DNA from 2 places in the Enterobacter sp. RHBSTW-00994 genome. Region 1 is predicted to be linked to the other one. Evidence: predicted binding sites of a transcription regulator. Region 1 holds the regulator's gene; the other holds the start of a gene.
The links. Region 1 encodes Fur, which represses iron uptake genes when iron is present. Its sites were predicted from a motif close to ATAATAATGAGAACNACTATCAA; they were not measured.

Region 1 (7,547 bases):
CAACGTGATCGTTCACGATGGTCAGATCCAGTTTGTAGAATTCGGCGATACGTTTCCAGTACTCGATCCCGGAACCGCCAAGTGGATCAACGCCCAGTTTCAGACCTGCTTTCTGGATCGCAGCGATATCAACGATATCAGCCAACCCTTCGATAAACGGCTGGACCAGATCCAACGCTTTCACGTGACCTGAGGCCATTGCCGCATCCAGAGAGATGCGCTTTACACCTTTCAGATCGTCCGCCAACAGGGCATTAGCGCGGTCTTCTACCACTTTAGTGACGTTGGTATCTGCCGGGCCGCCGTTAGGTGGGTTGTATTTGATACCACCATCATCTGGCGGGTTGTGGGATGGTGTAATAACGATACCATCAGCCAGCGCACCACCTTTTTTGTTGTGCACAAGGATCGCGTTAGAGACCGCAGGCGTCGGGGTAAAACCGTTATTTTCCTGGACAATAACGTCCACGCCGTTAGCGGCCAGCACTTCCAGTACGGAGATGAAAGCTGGCTCAGATAAAGCGTGCGTATCCTTCCCTACATAGCACGGACCCGTCACGCCATTTTTCGCGCGTTCTTCCGCGATGGCCTGGGCAATGGCCAGAATATGCGGTTCGTTAAAGCTATGGCGACCCGCGCTACCGCGGTGGCCAGACGTACCAAACTTCACTGCGTGTTCTGCGTTACCCACAACCGGTTTCAGTACGTAGTACTGCGCGGTCAGTTGGGCGACGTTAATCAAATCGCTTTGTTGTGCAGGTTGGCCTGCACGGTTGTGATTTGCCATTGCCGGGTCCTTCTTATGCAAGGGTTAGATTGTACCGCAAACCTTTTCGATCAATTCCGCCGGGAACTGCATGGACTGCATGATGTGTTCAACCATGCTGCACTTGCGGCCCGTGTTGGTATTGGTAATCACCCAGTATGGCGTACCAGGGACATGTTTAGGTTTGGTTTGATTGCCGTTTTGTAGCAACGTCTGCTCGTCACCCGCAAAATACACGCGCGTACGACCGTGCAGCGACTCGGTCGCTTCAGCAAACGCTTTGTTATCCAGTGAATAGAGTGTAGACAGCACCAACATAAAGCGGTTAACCGCCTTTTTCTGCTCTGCGTATTCATCAGAAAGCAGCAGTTCGCGCATCGCACGCACTTTATCTTTGACCGGCGTTTGTGCCGGTTTAACTTGCGCAGCTACACTCGGCTGAAGCACAACATCTTTAGTAACAGGAGTGACAGGCTGTGAGGCGGCGGAAAATTTCAGCATGCGCCGTAAAATGTCGGACGCGCTCTCCCCGATATGCCGCGTTTGGCTGGCGATATACTGATAGAGCTCATCATCAACTTCGATTGTTTTCATCTTAATCCAGTGCGATATCTTATCTGAATACAAGTCGTTGGGATTATAAAGTCAAATCCCAACAGCGGATAGCGTCAAGCCAGGTTGGCGGCAAAAGTCAGAATAAACTGGATCCTTGCAGCCGGGCGGCAGAATGGTCAACATAATACCCTAACCTGACATACGTAAAAAAAGAACTTTGCCATGAAATTGAATACCCGAGCGCAATCTGCACAATCGCCGAACAATAATTCCCCCATCGTACTGGTTCACGGCCTGTTTGGCAGCCTTGATAATCTGGGTGTACTGGCGCGCGATCTGGTTACCGATCACGACATTTTGCAGGTCGATATGCGAAACCATGGCCTTTCCGGTCGATCGCCGGACATGAACTACACGGCAATGGCACAGGATCTGCTGGAGACACTTGACGTTAATAACCTCGAAAAAGTCACGCTGATTGGGCATTCAATGGGCGGCAAAGCCGTTATGGCGCTGACCGCGCTCGCACCTGAGCGTATCAATGGGCTGATTGTTATTGATGTTGCCCCGGTAGATTACGACGTTCGTCGCCATGATGAAATTTTTGCGGCAATTAATGCCGTGACAGACGCCGGTGTATCTACCCGCCAACAGGCGGCAGCCATTATGCGCGAGCACCTTGATGAAGAGGGGGTTGTGCAATTTTTGCTGAAATCTTTCGTCGAAGGTCAGTGGCGTTTCAACGTTCCGGTGCTGTGGGATCAGTACCGTCATATTGTCGGCTGGGAACCCGTGCCTGCCTGGTCACACCCTGCTCTCTTTATCCGTGGCGGCAATTCACCGTATGTTACTGAAGCGTACCGCGATGCGATTCTGGCGCAGTTCCCTCAGACACGAGCCCACGTGATTGCCGGAGCTGGGCATTGGGTGCACGCAGAAAAACCAGAAGCTGTACTTCGCGCTATCCGCCGTTATCTCGCTGACATTGAAAATTGATTAAAAAGACAGCGACCGGAAGGCTACAGGCTTCCAGTCGTTGGCGTGCCGTTTTCCGTGATGTATGATTGCGCGCTTATCGCCTGGGCATTAGCAGGGCGGCGTGTTTCCCCCGAAGTCTCAAAATCATGGCCAAAGAACAAACGGACCGCACGACAATAGATCTGTTCGCGAATGAGCGTCGCCCGGGACGACCCAAGACCAATCCGCTTTCACGCGACGAACAGCTGCGTATTAATAAACGCAATCAGCTTAAACGCGATAAAAATCGTGGGCTTAAGCGTGTCGAGCTAAAGCTCAATGCTGATGCCGTCGATGCACTTAACGAACTTGCTGATGCACGCAATATCAGCCGTAGTGAGCTGATTGAAGAGATGTTGATCGCGCAACTCGAAAAATCACACAGCAAGGTGTAAGTCGGATAATTCCCTTTCTCACCCTTTTCATGTAGCACAGAGTGCAGTCCTGCGCGATAGCAGTTCCCGCAGGGTTGTCAGTTCTGCTATTATTGCCCCTATCCGTGGACAAATCGCGCCACCATACCATTAAGTTTCAAGAGGTTATTTTACTCATGGCAATCATCGGCATTTTTTTCGGCAGTGACACCGGCAATACCGAAAATATCGCAAAAAATATTCAAAAACAGCTCGGTAAAGATGTTGCCGATGTGCATGACATTGCCAAGAGCAGCAAAGAAGATCTCGAAGGCTATGACATCCTGTTGCTCGGCATTCCAACCTGGTACTACGGTGAAGCACAGTGTGACTGGGACGATTTCTTCCCAACGCTGGAAGAAGTTGACTTCAACGGTAAACTGGTTGCCCTGTTCGGCTGTGGCGATCAGGAAGATTACGCAGAGTACTTCTGTGACGCACTGGGAACAATTCGCGATATCATTGAACCACGCGGCGCGGCGATTGTAGGCCACTGGCCAACAGCGGGTTACCACTTTGAGGCCTCTAAAGGTCTGGCTGATGACGATCACTTTGTCGGTCTGGCCATTGATGAAGATCGCCAACCGGAGCTGACCGCTGAGCGTGTTGAAAAATGGGTGAAACAGATCCGCGAAGAGCTGAATCTGGACGACATCCTTAACGCTTAATGATTGATGCGGCGCAGCATTTGTGTTGCGTCGCAGTATCAGGTCGTACCAATTAAATTAATTGCTACAAACTTTTAACTTTTGCGCTCATACCTGTACAATAACTGTCTGGTAAAGGGGTCGCTTTCTAACAAGTTTGTTGGCGATACCACGTTTTTATAAGCATACTTTGCTTGAGACTTGCAGTTTTCATTTAGGCATGGCAGTTCTATAATGAGACGCATTATCCCAAGTGCATTTTCTGTCACTTCTTCTTTAGAAGTGAATCGTTTAGCAACAGGACAGATTCCGCATGACTGACAACAATACCGCATTAAAGAAGGCTGGCCTGAAAGTTACGCTTCCTCGTTTGAAAATCCTGGAAGTGTTGCAAGGACCGGATAACCATCACGTCAGTGCGGAAGATCTTTACAAACGTCTGATCGACATGGGCGAAGAGATTGGGCTGGCGACCGTATACCGTGTTCTGAACCAGTTTGATGATGCCGGAATTGTCACCCGTCACAACTTCGAAGGCGGTAAATCCGTGTTCGAACTGACGCAACAGCATCATCACGATCACTTGATTTGCCTCGATTGCGGCAAAGTGATTGAGTTTAGCGATGATTCCATCGAAGCGCGTCAGCGTGAAATCGCAGCACGTCATGGCATCCGCCTGACTAACCACAGCCTGTACCTGTATGGTCACTGTGCAGAAGGCGATTGTCGTGAAGACGATCACGCGCACGACGCGAAATAAGCTCGCTTTCGTACTCTGAGCCAACCTTACGGTTGGCTTTTTTTTGCCTGAAATATCAATAAAAAAGCCCGGAGATGCATTGCTTACTGTATTGACAGTAAACGAGCGTCTCCGGGCGTGGCAAACAGCTTACTATTTGGTGTTATTGCTACGAATTTCCTGCCAGATTTTGTCGCAACGTTTTGCCACTTCCTGATCGTTACCGGTTTTACGCGCCTGAATACAGGCCTGGTAATCCATCACTCTGACATTTTCCTGCGTCGCGAATTGCTCATGTGCTTTCTCTTTCTTCAGCACAGTCAGCCCACTTTGGCAAGCTTCAATTTTTTCCGGCGAGCCTTCAGCCGTATTAATGCAGGCGCTGTAAGCCTCTTTCAGGCGAGAATCTTCTTTCGGGGCCTGAGGTTGCGCACAGGCTGTAAGCCCGGCAGCCATGACGGCAATAAGCACGATTTTTTTCATCATTTCAGTCTCCTTTCCGGCGGGACTCAGCCCGCCGGAGGGTTCATCAGAAAATAGTGAACGGCGCGATAACCATAAATTTCACGTCTCGCTCATCCTGGAAGATGTTGCCGTAACCGCCCGCATAGCTCGGGATATCGGAATGGTTGTCATACTGAGTGAAGTGAAGCTTGAACATCGTGCCTTTTGCGCGGCCATCCTGCAGTGTGTAAATCGCATCCAGGCTGTAAGAGGACTCTTTCAGACGGTAGTTAGGGTCGTAGTAAGCATCCGGGGTGGCCATATCGGCAGGCTTCGCATCCCAGGCGTAAGCATAAGATGCACCCACTGCCCAACCCGGGAGGTTCCAGTTCTTCAGGTCATACATCGCGCCGAAGAAGACGGCTTTTTCGCCATCGGCGTTAAAGTCAGAACGGTTATCCCACCAAATATCCAGACGACCGTTTGAAGAGGCATAGGTTGGTGTCATACGTTGCAGGAAGTAGCCTTGCTGGCCTTCAGCTTTCACCCAGGTCCCTTCCAGACGTAAATCAACCTGACCGACTTTGTAGCCAAACGTCAGCGCCTGCAACCATGCTGTGCCAGCATAAATATCGTTAACCGTTCCATTGCTGGCTTTGTCACGCGTACCATAGAACTGGTAGCTGGTGCTCAGAGGACCACCAATGATGTCGAATTTGTAGCTGGCTTTCGCAAAATACTGATCGATATACCCTTCAGCCTGACCAAATGCGGCTTCAAGAACCAGATCGTTTTTGAAATCGTACTTCGCACCGAGTGAGTGGAGATATTCTACTTTGGTTTTTCTGTCGTTCTGATAGAACTTGTCCATCTCAATATGCCACGGCGCTTTGTACTCGTTGGTCCACATATAGGAGAAGCTCAACGCGCCCGCATCACCGTAGTCAAAATTAGCTCCGGCTTCTGCGCCCTGATAAGTACCTGGCATAAAGCTCCAGTGCGGTGCTAACAGGGTTTGTCCGGTTGGCTGAATATAACCTGCTCGCGCCCATACAGGACCGTATTTGAATTTTGCAGCCGCTTTATACAGGCTGACCCCGCTTTTATCGCCAGACCAGTCTTCTTTGTACGCTTTATTACTGGAAGAGAAGGCAATTTCGTTCGGGTGGCCGCTATCGCCATTTTCTGCCATTTCAATTGCGGTAAATGCTGCAATATCAAGACCGAACATATCGGCTGCATAACCAGACTGGAAATCCAGGTTGGCGTTCCAGGTGGAGTGAGAAAGGTTGGTTTTATATTTGTCTTCGGTAACATCTTTACGATCACGCTCACGCTGCCAGTAATAGACACCGCCTGTTAACGTGGAATCATCGACAAATCCTGCTGCATGAACTTCTGGGGAGACAACCCAACCAGACATTGCTGTGACACCGGCAATAGCCAGCGCCAGCGCACTACGTTTGCCACTGAACGTACGCATAGATAAATCCTCTTTGACGAATTAAAACGCCTAAACGGCGAAAAATATAAAAGACCTGATGGTCTGGGGTAGTTAGAAATACCCTCGAATTAACTACCGCCTTTAGGTTATTTTTCGCGACACGAATTATCAATGCTTTTTAGTAGGCAAAAGTCAGGATTATGACGAAGTGCACATAATTGGTAGTGATTTGTAACACTTCCGCCAATTCGAGGTTTTACGCGGAAAATCAGTTAGTTTAAGCAAGGAAGAACTATTTTTGTCGACGATTTATCTCAGTCCATTGGTGGACAAATACTTCGAACTTTTTTCGAGAAAAATAAGTAGCAGCTCATTGACCTGATATTTTGACATCGCCATGACATACCTTTCATTAACGGTATGATCATAAAATAAAAAAAACGCCGCAGTTAGCGGCGTTGTTTCTCATTGACCTACGAAGCGTTATTATTCGCCTGCTTTGGCCCAGGTATCACGCAAACCCACAGTGCGGTTAAACACGGGCTTTTCCGCCGTACTGTGACGGCTGTCCAGACAGAAATATCCCTCACGTTCAAACTGGAACGCTTTACCGGTTTCAGCCTGTTTCAGAGACGGTTCTGCATAACCCTGCCTGATGACCAGAGAGTCGGGGTTAATAGTCGCCAGGAAATCGTCCGCTGCACCTGGATTTGGTACGCTGAACAGACGATCGTAGAGACGAATTTCAATCGGCAGCGCGTGGGCAGCGCTAACCCAGTGGATCACGCCTTTCACTTTGCGACCATCCGCAGGATCTTTGCTCAGAGTATCCGCATCATAAGTACAGAAAATCGTGGTGATATTGCCTTCCGCGTCTTTTTCAACACGTTCAGCTTTTATCACATACGCATTACGCAGACGAACTTCTTTACCCATCACCAGGCGCTTGTACTGTTTGTTGGCTTCTTCACGGAAGTCAGCACGATCGATCCAGATCTCACCGCTAAACGGCACTTCACGGCTGCCCATCTCTGGTTTGCTCGGATGGTTAGGCATCGTGACGAGTTCACTTTCGCCCTGAGGATAATTTTCGATAACCAGCTTAACGGGGTCAATAACGGCCATCGCGCGCGGTGCATTTTCGTTTAAATCTTCACGAATACAAGATTCCAGAGACGCCATTTCGATGGTGTTATCTTGCTTGGTCACACCGATACGTTTGATGAACTCGCGAATGGATGCAGACGTGTAACCACGACGGCGCAGACCGGAGATGGTCGGCATGCGTGGGTCGTCCCAGCCTTCAACATGTTTGTCAGTCACCAGCAGATTCAGCTTACGCTTGGACATCACGGTGTATTCCAGATTCAGACGAGAGAACTCGTACTGGCGCGGATGCACCGGAATAGTGATGTTATCCAGCACCCAGTCGTACAGACGACGGTTGTCCTGGAATTCCAGCGTACACAGCGAATGCGTGATGCCTTCCAGCGCATCGCTAATGCAGTGGGTAAAGTCATAC
Region 2 (7,547 bases), 1.4 Mb from region 1:
AGAGGTATCACGCAGACGGTCAATGGCTTCCACCACTGTACCCAGTGCGGTGAAGTAACCGATGGTGTAGTCAGTTCCTTTGATGTCGTTATCGATAGTGCCAGGCAGACCGATGCATGGGAAGCCCATTTCAGTCAGACGTTTTGCACCCATATAGGAGCCATCACCACCGATAACAACCAACGCGTCCAGGCCACGTTTTTTCATGTTCTCGATAGCCACTTCACGGACGTGCTCATCACGGAACTCAGGGAAGCGCGCAGAACCGAGGAATGTACCGCCACGGTTGATCATGTCAGACACGCTGTAGCGGTCTAGCTGTACCATGCGGTCTTCATACAGGCCCAGATAACCGTCATAGACACCAAACACTTCCAGACCTTCCGTCAGTGCTGCACGGACAACACCGCGAATTGCAGCGTTCATGCCCGGCGCATCACCGCCGCTTGTCAACACACCGATTTTCTTAATCATGACTACCTCTGAACTTAGGAATGCAAAATTGAAATCTGTTGCCAGAAGAAAACTATTCAACCAACGAATACTGCAAATAGTATATCAATCACTTCCAGCTGAATTGATTCAGGTCAGACCAAATGGCGGTAATTTATACACAAAATGCTGGCCTGGCGCACTTTTTTACAACGAATTACGAAAGCTCAAAATGCCCTTTGCCTTCCTTAGGCACGACTGAACAGGGGTCCTGGTGAATGATGACGTCTGAACCAGGAAAACGCTGCAAAATCGCCTGCTCAACCTGCTCAGCCACCAAATGCGCCTGAACCAGTGGCAGATTGTCTTCCATTTCTAAATGAATCTGAATAAAGCGGGTCGGCCCTGACTGCCGCGTACGAAGATCGTGCGCCCCACTGACGCCCGGCCAGGAGGTCACGATATCAAAGATTTCTTGTCGTTCAGTATCGGGAAGCGCGCGATCCAGAAGCGATTGCACCGCTTCATAACCCATACGTAACGCACTATATAAAATATAGATCCCAATCCCTAACGCGAATAATGCGTCGGCACGATGCCATCCATACCAGGCAAGACCAAGCGCAATAAGAATAGCGCCATTCATCATAACATCAGACTGATAATGAAGCATATCTGCCCGCACTGCCTGGCTTTGCGTTTTACGCACGACCCAGCGCTGGAACGTAACAAGAACAAGAGTGCTTATAAGCGCGATAATAGTAACCACGACACCGACTCCCGGATCATTCATTGGTGTCGGTGATGCTAAATGCTGGATGCCGGTTAAAAACAAAAATAGCGCAGAGCCAGAGATAAACATACTTTGCGCCAGCGCCGCGAGTGATTCCGCTTTCCCGTGACCAAAGGTATGTTCGTCATCCGCTGGTTGTAATGAGTAACGCACCACCAGCAAGTTAGTGAGCGAGGCGGCAATATCCACCAGCGAGTCCACCAGTGCAGCCAGAATACTGACCGAGCCGGTGTACCACCACGCAAAAATTTTAATGATCAGCAAACACGATGCCATGATGGTCGCCGCAATTGCCGCCCGGCTCACCAGCCGTCCATAGGATTGATTCATAAACACTCCAGTCATCTCATGCCGCTAGTATAACGGATGCAAAGGGAGTCAAAGGATGAATAAACGGTGAACAAACCTGAATGACGGGCAAAAAAAACCCCCACATCATGTGGGGGAAGACAGGGATGGTGTCTATGGCAAGGAAAACAGGGTTTACTGGTTACTACGGGTACTGCTGTTGCTACTGAAAAGCGTCGTTTCTGAGCTTCGCTGCATCCGTGCAACCTCACGCAACTGATCCATTCGTTGCTGATGTTTCTCGTTCAGAACCGCTTGCTGCTCGGGCGATAGCAGGTGGAACATCTGGTTGCGGACCCTGGCCATTTCGACCTGGCGGGCAACCTGTACCTGTGCCATTTTTTCTGCCTGAGCGCGCACAGCGCGTTCATCAAAATTTTCTGCGGTGACAAGGCGATGCATTGTCTCCATTTCGCTAACATTAACAGGGGGCTGATCGTGTCTTGCCCTCTGCATCAGATCTCGCATCTGTTGGCGCTGATGCTCGGTTAAATTTATGCCGTCAAACATATGGCTTTGGCTGCTATGCTGCGCTGTGCCCTCTGTTGAGGACTCGTTGTTGCCGATAATAGCTACAGCAGCCTGGCTAAACGCACTGAACGCCAGCGTTGAGGCCATGACGGCAGCGGTAACTTTGCGCATCACTTGCTCCCAAAATCTTTCGTGTCGCGATTCAACGAGAGACAGTCTACGATTCAGGCTGCAAACATGCGTCAGGGGGTGTAAAACAACGTAAAGTCATGGATTAGACAGCCTTGATGTCGTAATTTCTGCCTCGGAGGTATTTAAACAATGAATAAAATCCTGTTAGTTGATGATGACCGAGAGCTCACATCCCTTTTAAAGGAGTTGCTCGACATGGAAGGTTTCAACGTTCTGGTTGCCCATGATGGCGAGCAGGCGCTGAGTCTCCTTGACGACAGCATCGATTTACTTTTACTCGACGTCATGATGCCGAAGAAAAACGGCATTGATACATTGAAAGAGTTACGCCAGACGCACCAGACTCCCGTGATTATGCTGACCGCACGCGGCAGCGAACTTGACCGTGTCCTCGGCCTTGAACTGGGCGCGGATGACTATTTACCTAAACCGTTCAATGACCGTGAACTGGTTGCCCGTATTCGCGCGATCCTGCGTCGCTCTCACTGGAGCGAACAGCAGCAGAACACTGACAACAGCTCACCAACGCTGGAAGTGGACTCCCTGAGCCTGAACCCAGGCCGCCAGGAAGCGAGCTTCGATGGCCAGACGCTGGAACTGACAGGCACGGAGTTCACCTTGCTCTATCTCCTGGCACAACATCTTGGTCAGGTGGTATCGCGTGAACACTTAAGCCAGGAAGTGCTGGGCAAACGCCTCACACCGTTTGACCGCGCCATCGACATGCACATCTCTAACCTGCGCCGTAAGCTGCCGGAGCGTAAAGACGGTCACCCATGGTTTAAAACCCTGCGTGGTCGCGGTTATCTGATGGTTTCCGCTTCATGATAGGCAGCTTAACCGCCCGCATCTTCGCCATTTTCTGGCTGACGCTGGCATTGGTTTTAATGCTCGTTTTGATGTTGCCAAAACTCGACTCACGCCAAATGACGGAGCTTCTCGACAGCGAGCAACGTCAGGGCGTGATGATCGAGCAACACGTTGAAGCCGAGCTGGCAAACGATCCGCCAAACGATTTGATGTGGTGGCGCAGGTTATTTCGCGCCATCGATAAGTGGGCCCCTCCCGGACAACGTCTGCTGCTGGTGACCAGCGAAGGCCGCGTTATTGGCGCAGAACGCAATGAAATGCAGATCATCCGCAACTTCATTGGTCAAGCGGATAATGCCGATCATCCGCAGAAGAAGAAATATGGCCGGGTCGAGATGGTCGGCCCCTTCTCCATCAGGGATGGGGAGGATAACTACCAACTCTATCTGATTCGCCCGGCAAGTAGCTCCCAGTCTGATTTTATCAACTTGCTGTTTGACCGCCCGCTGTTGCTGCTGATTGTTACGATGCTGGTCAGTTCACCGCTGCTGTTATGGCTGGCGTGGAGCCTGGCAAAACCGGCCCGTAAACTCAAAAATGCCGCCGACGAAGTCGCTCAGGGCAACCTGAGACAGCATCCTGAACTGGAAGCAGGGCCGCAGGAATTCCTGGCTGCCGGGACCAGTTTTAACCAGATGGTGACGGCACTTGATCGCATGATGACGGCGCAGCAACGTCTGCTCTCAGACATCTCGCACGAGCTTCGCACTCCGCTTACGCGGCTCCAGCTCGGAACGGCATTACTCCGACGCCGCAGCGGTGAAAGCAAAGAGCTGGAACGTATCGAAACGGAAGCTCATAGACTGGATAGCATGATCAACGATCTGCTGGTGATGTCGCGCAATCAGCAGAAAAATGCGCTGGTCAGCGAAACGGTAAAAGCCAACCATCTGTGGCATGAGGTGCTAGACAACGCCGCTTTCGAAGCAGAACAGATGGGCAAATCGTTCACCGTCAACTTCCCGCCGGGGCCATGGCCGCTGTACGGTAACCCTAACGCGCTGGAAAGTGCGCTGGAGAATATCGTGCGTAACGCCCTGCGCTACTCGCACACGAAGATTGAAGTGGCGTTCTCGGTGGACAAAGACGGTATCACCATCATTGTGGATGACGATGGTCCTGGCGTGAGTCAGGAAGACCGTGAGCAGATTTTCCGTCCGTTCTACCGTACCGACGAGGCTCGCGATCGTGAATCTGGTGGTACGGGGCTGGGTCTGGCCATTGTTGAAACCGCCATTCAGCAACATCGCGGCTGGGTGAAAGCCGATGATAGCCCGCTGGGTGGGTTGCGGTTAACGATCTGGTTGCCATTGTATAAGCGTTCGTAGTACGAACCCTAACCCTCTCCCGGCGGGAGAGGGAATTACCCGGTGCGCTCTTTTCACTCTCGCTCTTTTGGATGAGGGGGCGTCATTTCCCCCACAATCTCCGCGAATTATCTTCGATCTTCCCGCTACTACGTCGATTTTGCATTGTTCTCGTCCAGCTTGTTGAAAGCCCTGCCGCCGACAACAACCGATGATACTGCTCATCGTCAAAGGGCATATGCCAGGCGATGGCGCAGGCCTCATAAACGGAAACATCACTCAGACGCGACGCCAGTTCCAGCGGTGCATCTGCAAAGACCTGTCCGGCCAAAATAACGCGATACAACCAGCCGGTTTTGCCTGCGCTTTGCAGTTGCGCCGACATATCGTTGATGCCGAAGTGATAGTTGAGCTTAAAACACGGCGAACGCGGCTGCGTGACCTGAATCAAGGCATCGCCCCAGCGGAAAATATCGCCGATAAAGACGTTTTTCTCGGTCAGCCCTTCCGTAGAAAGGTTCTCACCAAAAGCCGGCGCCACAAACAGATCAGCCTGTTCAGGAAACTCACGGATCCAGTGGAGATAGTGCTCGCGAGGATAATGACACAGCGCGCGGTCAGGCCCGCCGTGGATTTTTTTTTCGGCCTGTTCGTCACCCGCAAGCCCGAGATCGGTTAGCGTCAGCTCACCGTCGACCTGAATTTTTGCAATGGCACTCGGGCGGCTGCCGTCGTAATCCCTTACCTTGCCTGTATACACATTCACCGGGTAATGCATCGCTGCTCCTTTATGCAGATACAAAAAAAGCGAGTCATCAGACTCGCTTCTCACAGGCGTCAATGCAACCTTATTTTTTAGCGGCGAAACGTGCTGCTGCTTCGTCCCAGTTCACCACGTCCCAGAAGGCTTTGATGTAGTCCGGGCGACGGTTCTGGAATTTCAGGTAGTACGCATGTTCCCATACGTCCAGGCCCACAATGGGGAAACCAGATGCGCCGGAGATGGCTTCACCCATCAGAGGGGAATCCTGGTTAGCGGTAGAAACCACAGCCAGTTTGTCACCTTTCAGTACCAGCCACGCCCAGCCAGAGCCGAAACGGGTTGCTGCTGCTTTTTCAAACTCTGCTTTGAAAGCGTCTACGGAACCGAAATCACGCTCGATGGCTGCTTTCAGGTCGCCCTGCAGCGTAGTGCCGGTTTTCAGGCCTTTCCAGAACAGGCTGTGGTTAGCGTGACCACCGGCGTTGTTACGCAGAACGGTTTTCTTGTCAGCGGGCAGTTGATCCAGTTTAGTGATCAGCTCTTCAGCAGACAGGCTGGCGAATTCTGGCAGGCTTTCCAGCGCAGCGTTCGCGTTGTTAACGTAAGCCTGGTGATGTTTGGTGTGATGGATTTCCATCGTCTGCTTGTCGAAATGCGGTTCCAGTGCGTCGTAGGCATACGGCAGGGATGGCAGTGTATAACTCATAATCCTCTCCATTATTGTCGGGCGGCACAGCTGTTAATGCCGCGTAAGCAGTTGGTTCATTATAGTTAATTAAATGATATTGAAAATGATTATCAATGCCGTAGTTTTTATAAGGTTATCGTTTTTTGTGCAAATCAAGAATCTGTGAGTCTGCTCACGCGGTTAACGCGCTGATTGCCATCCAAAAGAAAAGTGCGGCAACCTTCTGAAGGTTCTCAAACCGCCTAATTTTTACACTCATCAAGTCGGCGGGAAGCTACCGACATATAAAAACGATGAGGATGTAAAAATGAATCATGCGATTACGATGGGTATTTTCTGGCATTTGATAGGCGCAGCCAGTGCAGCCTGTTTCTATGCCCCGTTTAAAAAGGTTAAACATTGGTCATGGGAAACCATGTGGTCCGTTGGCGGAACGGTTTCATGGCTGATCCTGCCCTGGACCATTAGCGCCATGCTATTGCCCGATTTCTGGGGCTACTTCTCCTCCTTTAGCGCCTCCACGCTGCTGCCGGTTTTCCTGTTTGGTGCAATGTGGGGCATCGGTAATATCAACTACGGCCTCACCATGCGCTATCTCGGTATGTCGATGGGTATCGGTATCGCGATTGGTATCACGCTGATTGTCGGCACATTGATGACCCCAATCCTCAACGGGAATTTTGATGTGCTGATCAACACAGAAGGCGGAAGGATGACGCTGCTGGGCGTGATGGTTGCCGTCATTGGCGTCGGGATTGTCACGCGCGCGGGTCAGTTGAAAGAGCGCAAAATGGGCATCAAGGCCGAAGACTTCAACCTGAAGAAAGGCCTGCTGCTGGCAGTGATGTGCGGTATTTTCTCCGCCGGAATGTCATTCGCCATGAACGCCGCCAAACCGATGCATGAAGCCGCTGCCGCGCTGGGCGTTGACCCGCTGTATGTCGCCCTGCCAAGCTACGTGGTGATTATGGGCGGCGGTGCGCTGGTGAACCTGGGATTCTGTTTTATTCGTCTGGCAAAAGTGAAGAATTTGTCGGTAAAGGCCGATTTCTCGCTCGCAAAAAACCTGATCATCACCAACGTATTGCTCTCTGCCCTCGGCGGCCTGATGTGGTATTTGCAGTTCTTCTTCTACGCCTGGGGCCATGCCAGTATTCCCGCGCAGTATGACTACATGAGCTGGATGCTGCACATGAGCTTTTACGTGCTGTGCGGTGGGCTGGTTGGGCTGGTACTGAAGGAATGGAACAATGCCGGGCGTCGTCCGGTTGGCGTACTGAGCCTGGGTTGCGTGGTGATAATCATCGCCGCCAATATTGTCGGCCTCGGTATGGCGAACTGATTACGCCGCTTTCCGACTACGATGACGCCACTGAACCGGCGTCATCCCCACCTCGCGGTTAAACACCACCGAAAAGTAGTTACTGTCCTCAAAGCCACAACGCATTGCCACTTCACTCACCATCAGCTCCGTATGTTGCAGCAGATACTGCGCGTGGCAAATTCGAAGCTGACGAAGGTAGTGGTTCACCGTCATCCCGGTCTGGGTGCGGAACTGCTGGCGTAGCGCGCGCTCGCTGCACTGTTCCTGCTCACAAAATTTCTCCAGCACAAAACTGCGGTTGAGGCTGCCAGCAAGCGTCGTGATCAATTTATCCAGCAGGGCTTCCTGCGCCGTCGCGG

Region 2: sodA (superoxide dismutase [Mn]) is a predicted target of Fur. The motif match lies at 5,956-5,978, and genes of this name have one in related genera.

The regions. Positions count from the first base shown of each region.
Region 1 is NZ_CP056199.1:1,325,038-1,332,584, reverse strand. Features, by position in the region: gene pgm (phosphoglucomutase (alpha-D-glucose-1,6-bisphosphate-dependent)) at 1-787, opposite strand, end outside; gene seqA (replication initiation negative regulator SeqA) at 812-1,360, opposite strand; gene ybfF (esterase) at 1,544-2,317, shown strand; gene ybfE (LexA regulated protein) at 2,446-2,733, shown strand; gene fldA (flavodoxin FldA) at 2,889-3,419, shown strand; gene fur (ferric iron uptake transcriptional regulator) at 3,712-4,158, shown strand; gene chiQ (ChiQ/YbfN family lipoprotein) at 4,291-4,620, opposite strand; gene chiP (chitoporin) at 4,667-6,064, opposite strand; gene glnS (glutamine--tRNA ligase) at 6,512-7,547, opposite strand, start outside.
Region 2 is NZ_CP056199.1:4,775,353-4,782,899, forward strand. Features, by position in the region: gene pfkA (6-phosphofructokinase) at 1-474, opposite strand, end outside; gene fieF (CDF family cation-efflux transporter FieF) at 650-1,555, opposite strand; gene cpxP (cell-envelope stress modulator CpxP) at 1,709-2,215, opposite strand; gene cpxR (envelope stress response regulator transcription factor CpxR) at 2,366-3,064, shown strand; gene cpxA (envelope stress sensor histidine kinase CpxA) at 3,061-4,434, shown strand; gene yiiM (6-hydroxyaminopurine reductase) at 4,517-5,254, opposite strand; gene sodA (superoxide dismutase [Mn]) at 5,262-5,882, opposite strand; gene rhaT (L-rhamnose/proton symporter RhaT) at 6,172-7,206, shown strand; gene rhaR (HTH-type transcriptional activator RhaR) at 7,207-7,547, opposite strand, start outside.